2 regions of the Pseudoalteromonas sp. TAE56 genome follow, and region 2 is predicted to be linked to the other one. Evidence: riboswitches for the same ligand, from Rfam matches in the RefSeq annotation. Region 2 holds a riboswitch; the other holds the start of a gene.
What was found. A riboswitch is a leader RNA that binds a small molecule or an ion and turns the genes downstream of it on or off. The one in region 2 is predicted to bind lysine.
Positions count from the first base shown of each region.

Region 1: it holds a riboswitch for lysine, as region 2 does, so the genes downstream of both, lysC (lysine-sensitive aspartokinase 3) here and dapA (4-hydroxy-tetrahydrodipicolinate synthase) in region 2, are expected to answer to the same signal.

Region 1 is NZ_AUTN01000109.1:11,867-18,224, reverse strand. Features, by position in the region: gene lysC (lysine-sensitive aspartokinase 3) at 26-1,429, opposite strand; lysine riboswitch at 1,505-1,677, opposite strand; gene nhaD (sodium:proton antiporter NhaD) at 1,787-3,034, opposite strand; gene L656_RS0113095 (hypothetical protein) at 3,257-4,528, shown strand; gene L656_RS0113090 (condensin complex protein MksE) at 4,532-5,080, shown strand; gene L656_RS0113085 (ATPase) at 5,077-6,358, shown strand, end outside.
Region 2 is NZ_AUTN01000138.1:53,437-59,794, forward strand. Features, by position in the region: gene L656_RS0116550 (succinylglutamate desuccinylase/aspartoacylase family protein) at 1-160, opposite strand, end outside; gene L656_RS0116555 (PLP-dependent decarboxylase) at 166-1,371, opposite strand; gene L656_RS0116560 (2,3,4,5-tetrahydropyridine-2,6-dicarboxylate N-succinyltransferase) at 1,371-2,111, opposite strand; gene dapA (4-hydroxy-tetrahydrodipicolinate synthase) at 2,127-3,011, opposite strand; lysine riboswitch at 3,141-3,341, opposite strand; gene L656_RS0116570 (DNA-3-methyladenine glycosylase I) at 3,534-4,229, shown strand; gene L656_RS0116575 (protein adenylyltransferase SelO) at 4,241-5,650, shown strand; gene L656_RS0116580 (OmpA family protein) at 6,036-6,358, shown strand, end outside.

The DNA of each region.
Region 1 (6,358 bases), on a different contig from region 2:
AATCGCTTTCCTGAATAAGCTCGATTTACGCAGCAAAATCGTTTTCTAATAAACGGCTATGAATAGACTGTACTACGTTATCTGACTCAGTTTGCTCTACTAAAAAGCACAGGTTGTGCTTACTAGCACCGTGGCAAATTAATCGAATGTTAAAGTCTTTTAGTACACTCATTAAGTTCATTTCGTGTTGGCGTAATTGAATCTCAGAGCCAATAAGTGCTACCAGTGTTAAATTGTTTTCTACCGACACATGGCAAAACTCAGCAAGCTTATCGAGGCATTCTTGGTCAAGCTCTGGACGCGAGGCGTTTTGCGCGTTATCAAGGGTTATAGCTACGCTGATTTCTGATGTGGTCACCAAATCTACCGATATATTATATTCACTTAATAGTGTAAATACGCGTGCTAAAAAGCCACTAGCGAGTAGCATTTCTGGGCTTTTAAGCGTAAGCAATATTTGGTTTTTACGTTGCGTTACTGCGCGTATACCTGGTTGCTGCGATTTTTCGCGCTCAATCCATGTACCACCACGCTCAGGCTCGCGGCTAGAACCTACAAACACGTTAATGTGGCTACGGCTTGCTGGTAAAATAGTCGCTGGGTGTAATACTTTTGCGCCAAAGGTTGCCATTTCAGCGGCTTCGTCAAAACTTAAACGTGCAATGGGCGTCGCTTTTGCGCACAAACGCGGGTCGGTGCTAAAAATGCCCACTACGTCGGTCCAAATATGCACGCTTTTAGCGTTAATTGCTTCAGCTAAAAGTGCAGCGCTATAGTCAGAACCACCACGTCCAAGCGTTGTTGTTTGGCCGTATTCGTCACTGCCAACAAAGCCCTGAGTAACAATTACTTGAGCGTCTAATAACGGAATTAAATGTTCTTTAGCAGCTTGCGCTGTAGCGGCAACATTAGGCGTTGCTTTACCAAATTGACTGTCGGTTTTAAGCACCTTGCGTACATCAAAACGATCGGCATTTAAGCCATTTAAACGCAGTACCTGTGCAAACAAATACGACGACAAACGCTCACCAAAGCTAAGTAGCTCATCGTGTTGCTGATCGGTTGTTAGTGTCTCTTGAGCCAATGTTTGAAATGCTTTTAGGGTTTCGTTAAAGCCAATCGCTAAATCGGCATCAAGCGATAACTCATCTAAAATAGTTTGTTGAATAGCAAGCACGCCGTTTATGTGTTCTTGGCGCTCACTTGGGGTAATACTTGATTTACACAGTGCAACTAAATGGTTAGTTACGCCGGCACTAGCGCTCACGGCAACAATACGTACGCTTTTATCTGCAACAATAATTTCGCTACAGCGACTCATCGCTTCAAAGTTTGCAACACTGGTTCCGCCAAATTTGGCAACGATGTAATCTGATTTTGCGCTTAACTCTATTTTAGGCACTGTTTGTGGCGCTGATTGGGTAGTCATTTAGTCTCCTTTCGCGATATCCAAATCGCAATAAAACAAGAAGAACTTGGCAAAGGAATGCTTGAAGATAAGTCCACTGCCAGAAGCTCTCCACCTATATTGGTGACAGTTTTGAGGATTCAGCCCCATAAACCGAAAAACAATGACGACGTATCATTATTTTCCTCGGCGAGTACTTCCCTCCTTAATGATCATCGGCTTTCGTCGCCTAACATTAAGTACCTAAGTATCGCACCTCTTCTGAATGCTTTATTAACCAGTGGCTAATAAAACAAAACCCCACTAAGTAGCGGGGCTTTGAAAGTTATCGTTTAGACGTCTAGCTGTCAAGCGTTTTAATAATTAATAGCACTTAAATTAGATAAAACTGCCCATGTAATACGAGCCTGCATAACCTACGGTGTAGCAAATTAATAAATGCAGCGATAAGCGCAAGTAGCTCATAAAGGTAAGCGCTTTAACTTTGCTCATGGCAATAATGCCCGCAGCCGAACCAATAATAAGCATTGAACCGCCCACGCCCGTTGCATACGTAAACGACAACCAGTGCTGTTGGCTCATTACTATATCGGCTTTTAATAAAGCAGCGGTAAGCGGTACGTTATCGACCCCTGCTGATAATATGCCCATTAAGTAGTTTGCGTACTCAGGTGCCATTACCGTATATAGGTCGGTAAATTTACTCAACATACCAATTTCTTTAAGTGCGCCTACAAGTAAAAGTACACCTACAAAAAACAATAATGTGTCGTATTCTATATCGCGAACAAAATCGATTATGTCTTTGTTAATGTCTTTTTTGCGCATTAAAAATTGCGCTACTAAAAACATGACTGATAAGCCAAACAAAAAGGTGAGTAAAGGCGGTACGCTGTAAATTACACTCAGCATAAGTGTGCTCACTACGGTAGATAAAAATATAACAGCAATGGTTATGTCGGTTTTTTCAATGCGGGTTTTACCTGCACCAGCAAACTCAACACGCCCTTTCATACCGATAGACAGCAACGCGGCTAACAGCATAACGCTTGCAAGAGCTGGCGCTATAAGGAGTAATAAATGACCTATGGTTACTTTGCCATCTAAAAATATCATTAGCGTGGTTACGTCACCTGTTATTAGCGATACCCCGCCAGAGTTAACTCCAAACACAATAAGCGTGGCATATTTAATAAGCTTTTTAGGTTCAAGTTTTAACGACATAACAACCGCAAGCGATATAAGCGTCGCTGTTACGTTGTCTGAAATCGACGAAAACAAAAACGCAAAACCACCCACCAAAAACATCAGCTTTTTTTCGCCAATACTTTTTGGCATAACGCGGTGCACAATGTTTTCTATAAACCCCTTTGAATTTAAATACGCTACAAAGGTCATTGCAGCCATTAAAAATAACCATAATGAGGCAATTTCTAAAATATTTTCATTTAGGAGGTGTTGAACTGTATCGGGGCTTTGCCCGTGTAGAGGGTATATAAAAAGAAGAATCCAGCAAAGCGTACCAAAAAACAGCGTGGTTTTAGCTTTATTAACATGGATTATATCTTCTATAACGATCAGTAAAAATGCAATCGCTATCAGGGTTAGAATAATCGAGGAAACCATGGTAGTTAAACAACCTTTGATATAGTTTTAAAGAACACACAAATAACGTTCCATTTCATGTGCCTATTTTCGGCGCGAATTTTAGCACTGCCTCTATGCAAAAACTATTATTAAATGGTCTTAAAAACGAATACTATATACAGACAAGGTTAATTAAAAATACGTAATAATGAGTCATCTAAAAGAACTCAATAATAAAATACTAGGATGTTGTAACCCCTTATGATCCCAGCTAAAAAGCTGCTAAACACCATAACCGAACATTGGGGTGTATTAGAGCTATTATTTAAACGTTTTAAAATGGCTGACTTTAGCCTAAAAGACGTACAAAACGCGATTAAGCAAAAGCAGCCTACGTGGTCAAACGAACGCATTTATAAAGAAACAAATCGTTTGTTAAACCAAGATATTTTAATTCCACTGGCTAAATCCTCACAGCTTGAAATAAATCGTGCCATTGCCGACTTTGCTACGTTTTTACTGCAAGAAGAGCATTTAGGCTTAGCGCAAGAAATTAGCGTATTAGTAGACGACCTTGCACGTTTAGGAAATCGCCTAGATAACGCTGGTGAAATAGAAGACTTTGACGATTTACGCCGCTACAGCCGCATTATGGATGATCGGGTGCGTAAAATAATGAAGCTCTATACGCACAACGAAAACGCTATTTTAAATATTGTTGAACAAGCTAAATCTAATAATGCAGTGCAATCGCTGCAAAAGCGTTATAAAGCGGTAATAGAAGCGTTTGACGAATACATAGAGCCAATGCTTGAAATGGTTGATATTCGCGGTGAATTTCATGCGTGTTTTACCCTCATTGAAGAGCAAATAAGTAAGCAAATACTGCACATTGAGCGCTCAGGTAAAGCGTACAACGACAAACGTATGCTTGAGCAATTACGTACCCGTATACTCGAAATGCATTTAGTGGGTCGAGAAAGCTTACGTAAAAGTGCCGATATGCTTATGCCGCTGCGCGAAGAGTTACGCCGTAATAACTTAATTACTCGCCAAGCAGCTAAAGTACTCGGGCTTGTGCGTAAAAATGGCGTAGACAACATGCTAAGTGCGGTGCAGCCACATTTTGTAAGCGACGCACAGCGATATTCACTTGGTCAGCAACGCCATATTGTGGCTTACATGGCAAGCTTGGTGGAGTTTGAACACGAAGAATACCAATTGCCAGATCAACAAGACGTGCCTGCATTTGTTACGCCTAATATTCCTGACTACAACGATGTTAAAACCAGTTTTGCCAAGCGCTTTAATAAAAAACGCAAAAAGCCGCAGCCCTTGCTGCAATTTTTAGACGAAAGCTACCCAGATCTCGATGCCGACGAAATGCTATTTTTGTATCAAAAATTAGTTAGCGACAGCGATATTAAAATAATTCAAAGTGATGAAAAAGCCCGCGTAAAAATTGCCGGTCAGCACTTTTCTTTATATCCATTTAATTCAGAGCCTCAGCCAGATTCAAAGGCAGGTAAATAAACCATGACACACATAAACTTAGACGAGCTAACCCATCTACAAGCCATAAATAAAAAATTAGTAGCGGGTTATCACATTTGCGAGCAAGACAACGTAATGTGGCAAGAGCTTGACCAACACATAGAAGACTACACCGCCCTATTTACCGCCCTAGGTAACGATTTAAAACGCGACAGCCGTGGCTTTTATTATTTTGGTAGCGACGAGAGCACGCCAAATATGGGCAAAATATCTCGCGCTATCGCGCTTACCATTTACATTTTAATTGAGCACTACGCCAATACGGGTAAAGACCCAATGCGCGCATTGTTTGACGACGTAAACGATTTAGAGCTTATGCAAACGCTGGTGCAAATTAACAAACATCTGTTTGATCAGCTTGAGATATTTTCGGGATCGGACCTGCGCAAAGACGTATACCTGCGCATGGTGCGCTTAGGGTTAGCCCGTGAAGTGGAAGGCGGCTTTATGCTACAAGCGCCAATTCACCGCTACATAGATGCATTAATGGAAGTAAACGAAGAAACCTACGTTACAGAGGACGAGGAATGAAAAATCTATACGGACTAAGTAAACTCGCCCTACTTAACACTGCAGGCTATGCAAAGTGTGTGATCCCGCTTGATAAAAGCAGCTCTATTTGCGCGCCCAATAACACAGGTAAAAGCTCGGTTATTAACGCCTTGCAGTTTCCGCTTATTAACGATTTACGCTTAACAGAATGGGACGGACACGATTTAGATGAAACCCGTAAGTTTTATTTTTCATCCGATCAGTCTTACATTTTACTCGAAGCTAACTTGCCTCATGGCTCGGTAGTGATTGGTGTTGCAGGACTTGGTAAAATTGCCGGTTATGCGCATCAGTACTTTTGTTATCAAGGAAAGCTTGATTTAGAGCAGTACACGCAAGGTAAAACTATTATTAAATTTACCAAGCTGTTCAACCATTTAAAATCACTTAACTACAACCCTATTGAGCTTAAAGCACAAGAGCTGAACGCGCTATTGACTGGTGGCGCAACGCCTTTTGATGGCGACATAAACTTAAAAATGATCCCGCTTAATAATGTGCAAGACTCCTCTATTTATAAAGAAATATTTAGACGTATTCTTAACTTACATAAATTAGGCGCAAGCGACGTAAAACGCTTTATGCTACGCGTGTTTGAACGCCATATGTCGAACTCTAAGGTCGACTTTTATGAAGTATGGCGTCGCTCGTTTGATAAAGTAAACCGCTCAAAACGCGAATTAAAAGCCCTTGAGTCAATGCAAGAGCCTATAGCCGCGCTTGAATCAATGCTCGAAAACCAAACCGTGCTTAAAGGTAAATTAGCGGCGTACGCACCTAAAATTGACCAAGCACTGATTGATTTTGATACCTATCAAGAGTCGCAACTCTCTGAGCTTGCCATAATGCTTGAAGATATAGAGCACGAAAAACACGAATTTGAGCAAAAGCAAAGCCTATACGTACAACAATCGCGCGATATAGAGCGCAGACAAACTCAAATTGAGCAGTGGTTTTTAGATTACGATGCGCTTAAAAGTGAATTTGAACTGGTAAATAAAGCCACGCTTAAAACCAGCCTGACTCAGTTAAAGCAAGATTACGAGTCGCTTTCGCACTCTATAACCAGCGCACAAGGGCAAAGCCTACATACGCTTGACTACCGCATTAGCGAAACACAAAAACAAATTAAGAGCTTAAAGCTGCAACTTAAAAACCTTGAGTTTAATTTGTTTACCCGTATGCGCGAAGACCTCTCGTTAAAAGAAGTAGAAGAAATATCGCGCATTTTAAACCCAGATATTCTCTCGTTTGCGA
Region 2 (6,358 bases):
CGTTACCTTGCACTTCAGCGCCATGCATATTGGCCTGAATATAAACACTAGGTCCTGTGCCATCGCCTTTTAAGCGATAAACAGGAATTGTAAGTGGTAAGCCGTTTGCAACTTCCCCTACTACAATGTCCTCTTGGCTGATGTGGGTTGTATTACTCATAGTTATTACCTTAAATAATGACTGGCATTTTCAGCTTGGCGAACACAGGTAAGCTCACCGTTTTGCAAGGTATACTCGGCAGCTAGCTCGTGGCATAAAAAATACGGCATACTTTCGGTAAAGCCGTAAGCACCGCATTGGCTAAACACTAGCCAGTCGTGCTCATTTAAATCGCTTGGTAGGTTATGCTCACCCAAGCAATCAAGCGCGGTACAAAGCGGCCCGTATAAAGTGACCGCTTGAGTTTTTGCACTGGACTCGCGCAGTAATGCAGCAGGGAAATCTTGGCTGGTAACAGCGGGGCGCAATAGGTGATTTATACCGCCGCTTAAAATGACTTGTTCTTGATTGTAGTTTTGTTTGCGTTCGACTACTGGGTTGGCGTAATGACCGCATTCGCCAACGGCATAGCGACCAAGCTCCATCCACAACTCTTCTACACCCGCATCATTTTTAATTTTAGCGAGCGCCTTTATTAAGTCATCCCAATCAAGTGTTGTTTCGCTTTGTGTATAGGGAATACCTAAACCACCACCTAAATCGAGAATTTTAAGGCTAATATTTAAATCGCCGGCAAGTTGGCTAAGTGGTGCAATCATTTGTGACCACAATTCGCTTAGCTTTTGCGTGCTAAGCATGTTGCCCCACTGAAAAATATGTAAGCCGTCAAACTTAAGTGCAGGGTAGTCGGCTACATTAAGTGCTTGCCATTCATTACAACCCAAACCAAATGGGGTAAGGCTGTCGCCACCCAATGGGTTTTTTTCACCTTCAGGCCAGCGCAACTGTACACGTAAAAGTACTTGTAACTGCGTGTTTTGTAGTTGTGCTTGTTGGTTTAACCAACGGACTTGATTGAGGCTTTCGGCTACAAATATACGTACGCCGCGCTCAATAAAGTGTTTAATTTGTTTGGGGCTTTTTGCAGGCCCCGTGTTGAGCACGCGCTGTGAGCTAATACCTTGTGCTAATACTTGCTCAAGCTCACCTTTACTTGCTACGTCAAAATTAAAACCGGCGTTGTCTAAGCTTTGAATAATTTTAGACAGTGGGTTTGCTTTTACCGCGTACCACAGTTTTACATCGGTTTGCGCAACTAAACGCGCAAGATGCGTGTTTAGTTGATCTAGGTCGTAAACAAAAAAAGGTGTATCAAGTTGTTGTGTAATAGTATTTACAGCAGTTTTGATAGGCGTGCTCAAAAAGCTCATTATCGTAAAACCTCTTCAAGTAATAATGATGCATCGCTTTGTTCGTCGCGGTATTTGACAATTAACGCACACGACATACTTAAGCCTTGCTTGCGTGCCCATTCGTTTGACGCAGGACGAGAGCCCGGTATTACAATGGCATATTCAGGAATAGGCTCGCCTTTATCTAGTTGGCGCTCGTTTACGCAGTCGTAAACTGGAATAGTCGCAGATAAACGCACGCCTGGTGCAAGCACTGCACCTTTTTTAATGACTACCCCTTCAACAATAACGCAGCCTGCGCCAATAAATGCATCGTCTTCGACAACTACTGGGCTTGCACCAATTGGCTCAAGTACACCACCAAGCTGCACTGCTGCACTTAAATGTACGTTTTTACCTACTTGTGCACACGAGCCAACTAATGCGTGGCTATCTACCATTGTGCCTTCGTCGATATATGCACCGATGTTTACATACGCTGGTGGCATAATAATAGTGCCTTTAGCAACATAAGCACCACGGCGAACACTAGATCCACCCGGCACCATACGTACGCCATCATCAGTACTAAACTCTTGTGGAGCTAAGTTGTGTTTATCAACAAAACCGCCTGCAAACTCAGTATTAGTGCCATTTTTAAAAGCTTCTAAAATGCCTTTTTTTACTTCTACGTTAGCTTGCCATTGGCCGCTTTCGTTTTGTGATGCTGCGCGTACTGCGCCCGATTCTAAATTATTTAATAGTTCTAACCAGCTCATTATAAAAACCTGTATTTAATGCCAAGATAAAATGGTGTTGTTTGCAGTTGTGATGCAATCGGTTTGAGTTAACTCAAGGTGTGTTAAAGGTGGACGAAGTTGCGGGCTGCTTAAGCGGCCTTGCAAATGCATCAATACCTTTACGGGAATGGGGTTTGCGACAGCAAATAGGCTATTAATGGCACTAGTCCACTGAGCAAATAAATTAGGATGTTGACCACTTAAACTGCGTTTAACAAACTCGTGAGTTTGTGCGGGCCATGCGTTTGCAGCTACCGACACTAAGCCTTTTGCACCTGCTTGTGCAAAATAAGGCATTAGCGCATCGTCGCCACTAAAAATAGCTAAATTAGGCGCAGCTTGGCGGTAAGCTTCAAACTGAGCAATGCTGCCGCTCGCTTCTTTTAACGCCCATAAATTTTTATTATTTTGTAAGTTTTGAATTGTTGCCGTTGGGATGCTAACAGCACTACGCCCCGGTACGTTATAAAGCATACACGGGTGAGCACTTGCATTAAGTAGGCTTTCAAACCAATGAGTTTGGCCTATAGCGCCGGGCTTTGCATAAAGGGGTGAGCCAAGTAAAAAGCTATGAATGGGTAGTGTATTACAATAGTTAACCCACTCAATTTGTTGCTTTAAGTTACTACCGCCCACAGCAACCATTAATGGTACCGCTGGTTTTAGCTGGCATACGTATTCAACAATGGCTTGCTGCTCTTCTTGCGTTAGCGCCAAGCCTTCGCCCGTACTACCAAGTAGTAGAATACCGTTATGTGCCGCTTCTTGCTCGCTAACCAGCTTAGTTAACGTGTTGTAGTCAACATCGCCGTGTTGATCAAATGGCGTAACAAGCGCGGTCCACAATGAGTAGTCGTTTAAATTGAAGTTGTTGATCATCTCTCACGAACTTATAAGTTATTCGAAGAGTTAAAAAGCTTTATGGAAGGAGCCGCATTAACGTCGTTCGAACTAATAATTCGAAGAGCGAATGGGCTTAAAATAATAGGGCGCACGGCCTTAATATTTAAGACCAGAAGCTCTCCACCAAACTAATAAGCTGCTTGTTATAAACAGCTATTGGTGACAGTCGCTAGGGTTCAACCTAGTCGCCCGAAATAAACACTTCGCAAAAGTGATTACTTCTCGGCGTTAATTCCCCTCACGTATGCTCACTGGAGTTTGCGCTCCTAACATACACTACCTGAATAACGCACCTCTTCTAGCCCTTTGCACCTGTTTGTAGAGTAAAAACTTACAAACCGCTGCAATTTAAATAGGGTAATTACGGCGATTAAAGCATTTTAGCCGTCTAGGTGTCAAGCTACTAAATACATATTCATTCATCCATAATGGGAGTGGTTACGTATTGGGTGCTTTTCTCGTACACTAGCAATATAAGTAGTGAGGTATTTAATTAGTATGGAAAAATTTAGCGATATTTATAAGCGAGCGGTAGAGCGAAAAGGCTCTGAAAAGATGCTTAAGTTATTACTTGCAAAACCGCTATCTAAAAAACAACTAAGCACGTTAAGTGACGACGATTGGCTTGAAGAATTTACTCGAAAAGTATTTCAAAGCGGCTTTTATTGGTCAGTAATTAATAATAAGTGGCCGGGCTTTAGAGAGGTTTTTTGGGATTTTAGTGTTGATAAATTATTAATGATGCCACCCGATATGCTGGAACAAAAAGCAACGGATGAGCGAATTGTTCGTAACTATAAAAAAGTAAAAACAATTACCGAAAATGCTTACATGATCCACGAAATAGCACAAGAACATGGCAGTTTTAGCCAGTTTGTCGCTAATTGGCCAACAGACGATATTATTGGTTTATGGGCGTATTTAAAAAAGCATGGTTCGCGTTTAGGCGGAAATACAGGACCTTATGCGCTACGAGCACTTGGTAAAGATACTTTTTTACTATCACGCGATGTAGAGAATTATTTGCGTGCTCATAAAATTATAGACGGCGGCTTACAAACCAAAAAATCACTGAGTGCAGCCCAAGCCTTTTTTAATGAAATGCAAAAGCAAAGTGGTTTAAGTATGCAAGAGCTAAGCTTAATTGTGGCCTATGGTGTAGGTGATAACCGCGTGGGTATAAGTCAGCAATAATAGGAATTACCATGAAATTAGTGCCAAGATACACAGATATTGCGGAAAACTTCGCGATTGAAGATTTCCCTGCAAGTGTTGCCTCCCCTCAGTTATTGCTGTGGAACGAGAGCTTAGCAAAACAGTTTAATATTAATGTCGCTGATGATTTACGTGCTAATACTTTTAGCGGTAATGAAAAGCAGGCGATTCCTGCAGTAGCACTTGGTTACTCTGGGCACCAATTTGGACATTTTTCACCACGTTTAGGTGACGGACGAGCCCACTTATTAGGGGCTATTACTGACAATGAAAACCAGTTATGGGATATTCAATTAAAGGGCTCTGGCGCTACTCCTTATTCAAGAGGGGGTGATGGCCGTTGTGCACTTGGGCCCGCTATTCGTGAATACGTAATGAGCGAAGCAATGCATGCACTAGGCATTAAAACTACCCGATGTTTAGCGGTCGTTGGCAGCGGTGAAACGGTTTATCGTAACCCACCACAAGCAGGCGCAATAGTTACTCGTTTAGCAACCAGTCATATCCGCGTTGGCTCGTTTCAATATTTAGCGACGCAAGGCGATGTTGAAGGGCTTAAAAATTTAGCTGATTTAGCTATAGAGCGACATTATCCAGAAATAACCGACACAGGACCACAGCGCTATTTAGCATTTTTAGGCGGTGTGATTAAAAACCAAGTTAAGCTAGTTGTGAGCTGGATGCGTGTTGGCTTTATTCATGGAGTAATGAATACCGATAATACGCTAGTGAGCGGAGAAACCATTGATTACGGCCCCTGCGCCATGATGAATAATTTTGATTTTGACACCGTATTTAGCTCTATCGATAAACAAGGTCGGTATGCCTTTGGGAATCAGCCAAATATGGCTAACTGGAACTGCGCACGCTTGGCCGAGAGTTTAATACCACTTATTAATAATAATGACGAGCAGGCTGTTACGTTAATGACGCCATATATTAATAGCTTTGCTGAGCAATTTAATATTGGGTTTACTGCTATGTGGGAACAAAAACTGGGTTTAAATGAATCTAGCAGCAGTGATGGCGAGTTAATCGCAGAGTTGTTAACACTATTAAAAGATAACCAGCTCGATTACACCAATACTTTCGATGTGCTTACTGAATCCTTAAAAGGAGAAACAGTCGTACCTGAGTCGCTAATTGAATGGAGAGCTAAGTGGGTAAGCTTAACTGACAATAATAGTTATGAAGTAATGAGAGCTGCAAATCCTCGTGTAATACCGCGTAATCATGTGATCGAAGAAATAATTACACAATATGACGCTACAGGGTCTAGTGAGTTACTACAGCGCTTTATAAAAGTAGCGGGTAGCCCGTATTCTGATAGTGAAAAATTATCAGAATTTCAAACTTCACCGATAAATGATAATGATTACCAAACCTTTTGTGGTACTTAATTCTTAACATTTAATATAACTACATGATTAAAAAGAGTCATTTTTTAATCAAATATGCGCATATATCTAGGGGAATGTTAATTCTGATGGTATTATGCGCCGAATTAAAGCCAAGCAATATTTCTTTGCATTTATAAGTGCATTTAATTGCTCTTACATTCCTTGCTAAGTACTAATTTACAAAAAACTACTATATTTATTTTTCAATAAAGTTTCAATTTCGCCTATAGTAAGTGGATGTGTGTTGTGACAGGGCATAGAAAAAAGTTATAAACTTTATTTTTCGTTAAGTATTGATTAACAAAGGCTCAGTTAGTCTATATAAAACTGATTGAGCTAGTATCGATTAGCTACAATTTAAAATTGTTCAAATGGGAAGAAAACAATGAAATTAAAATCACTTACAATTGCAATCGCGTTGGCTGCAACTAGCGCATCTACATTCGCTGCTGATAAAGAAGAAGGTTTCTACATTGGCGCATTTGGCGACTACTATGACGCATCTTGGAAAAACATGCGTGCTCAAGCTGGTCTTGACGTGAATGAATCAACTGGCTGGGGTGTTGAAGCTGGTTACCGTTTCAGTGATTACTGGAGCGCACGTCTTGAATATGCAGATATGGATTTTAATGCTTTTGATAAAGTTGCTGGTAACCGCAACAGTATTGATGGCGAGCGTTACGGTATTGATGCTCTTTACCATTTAAA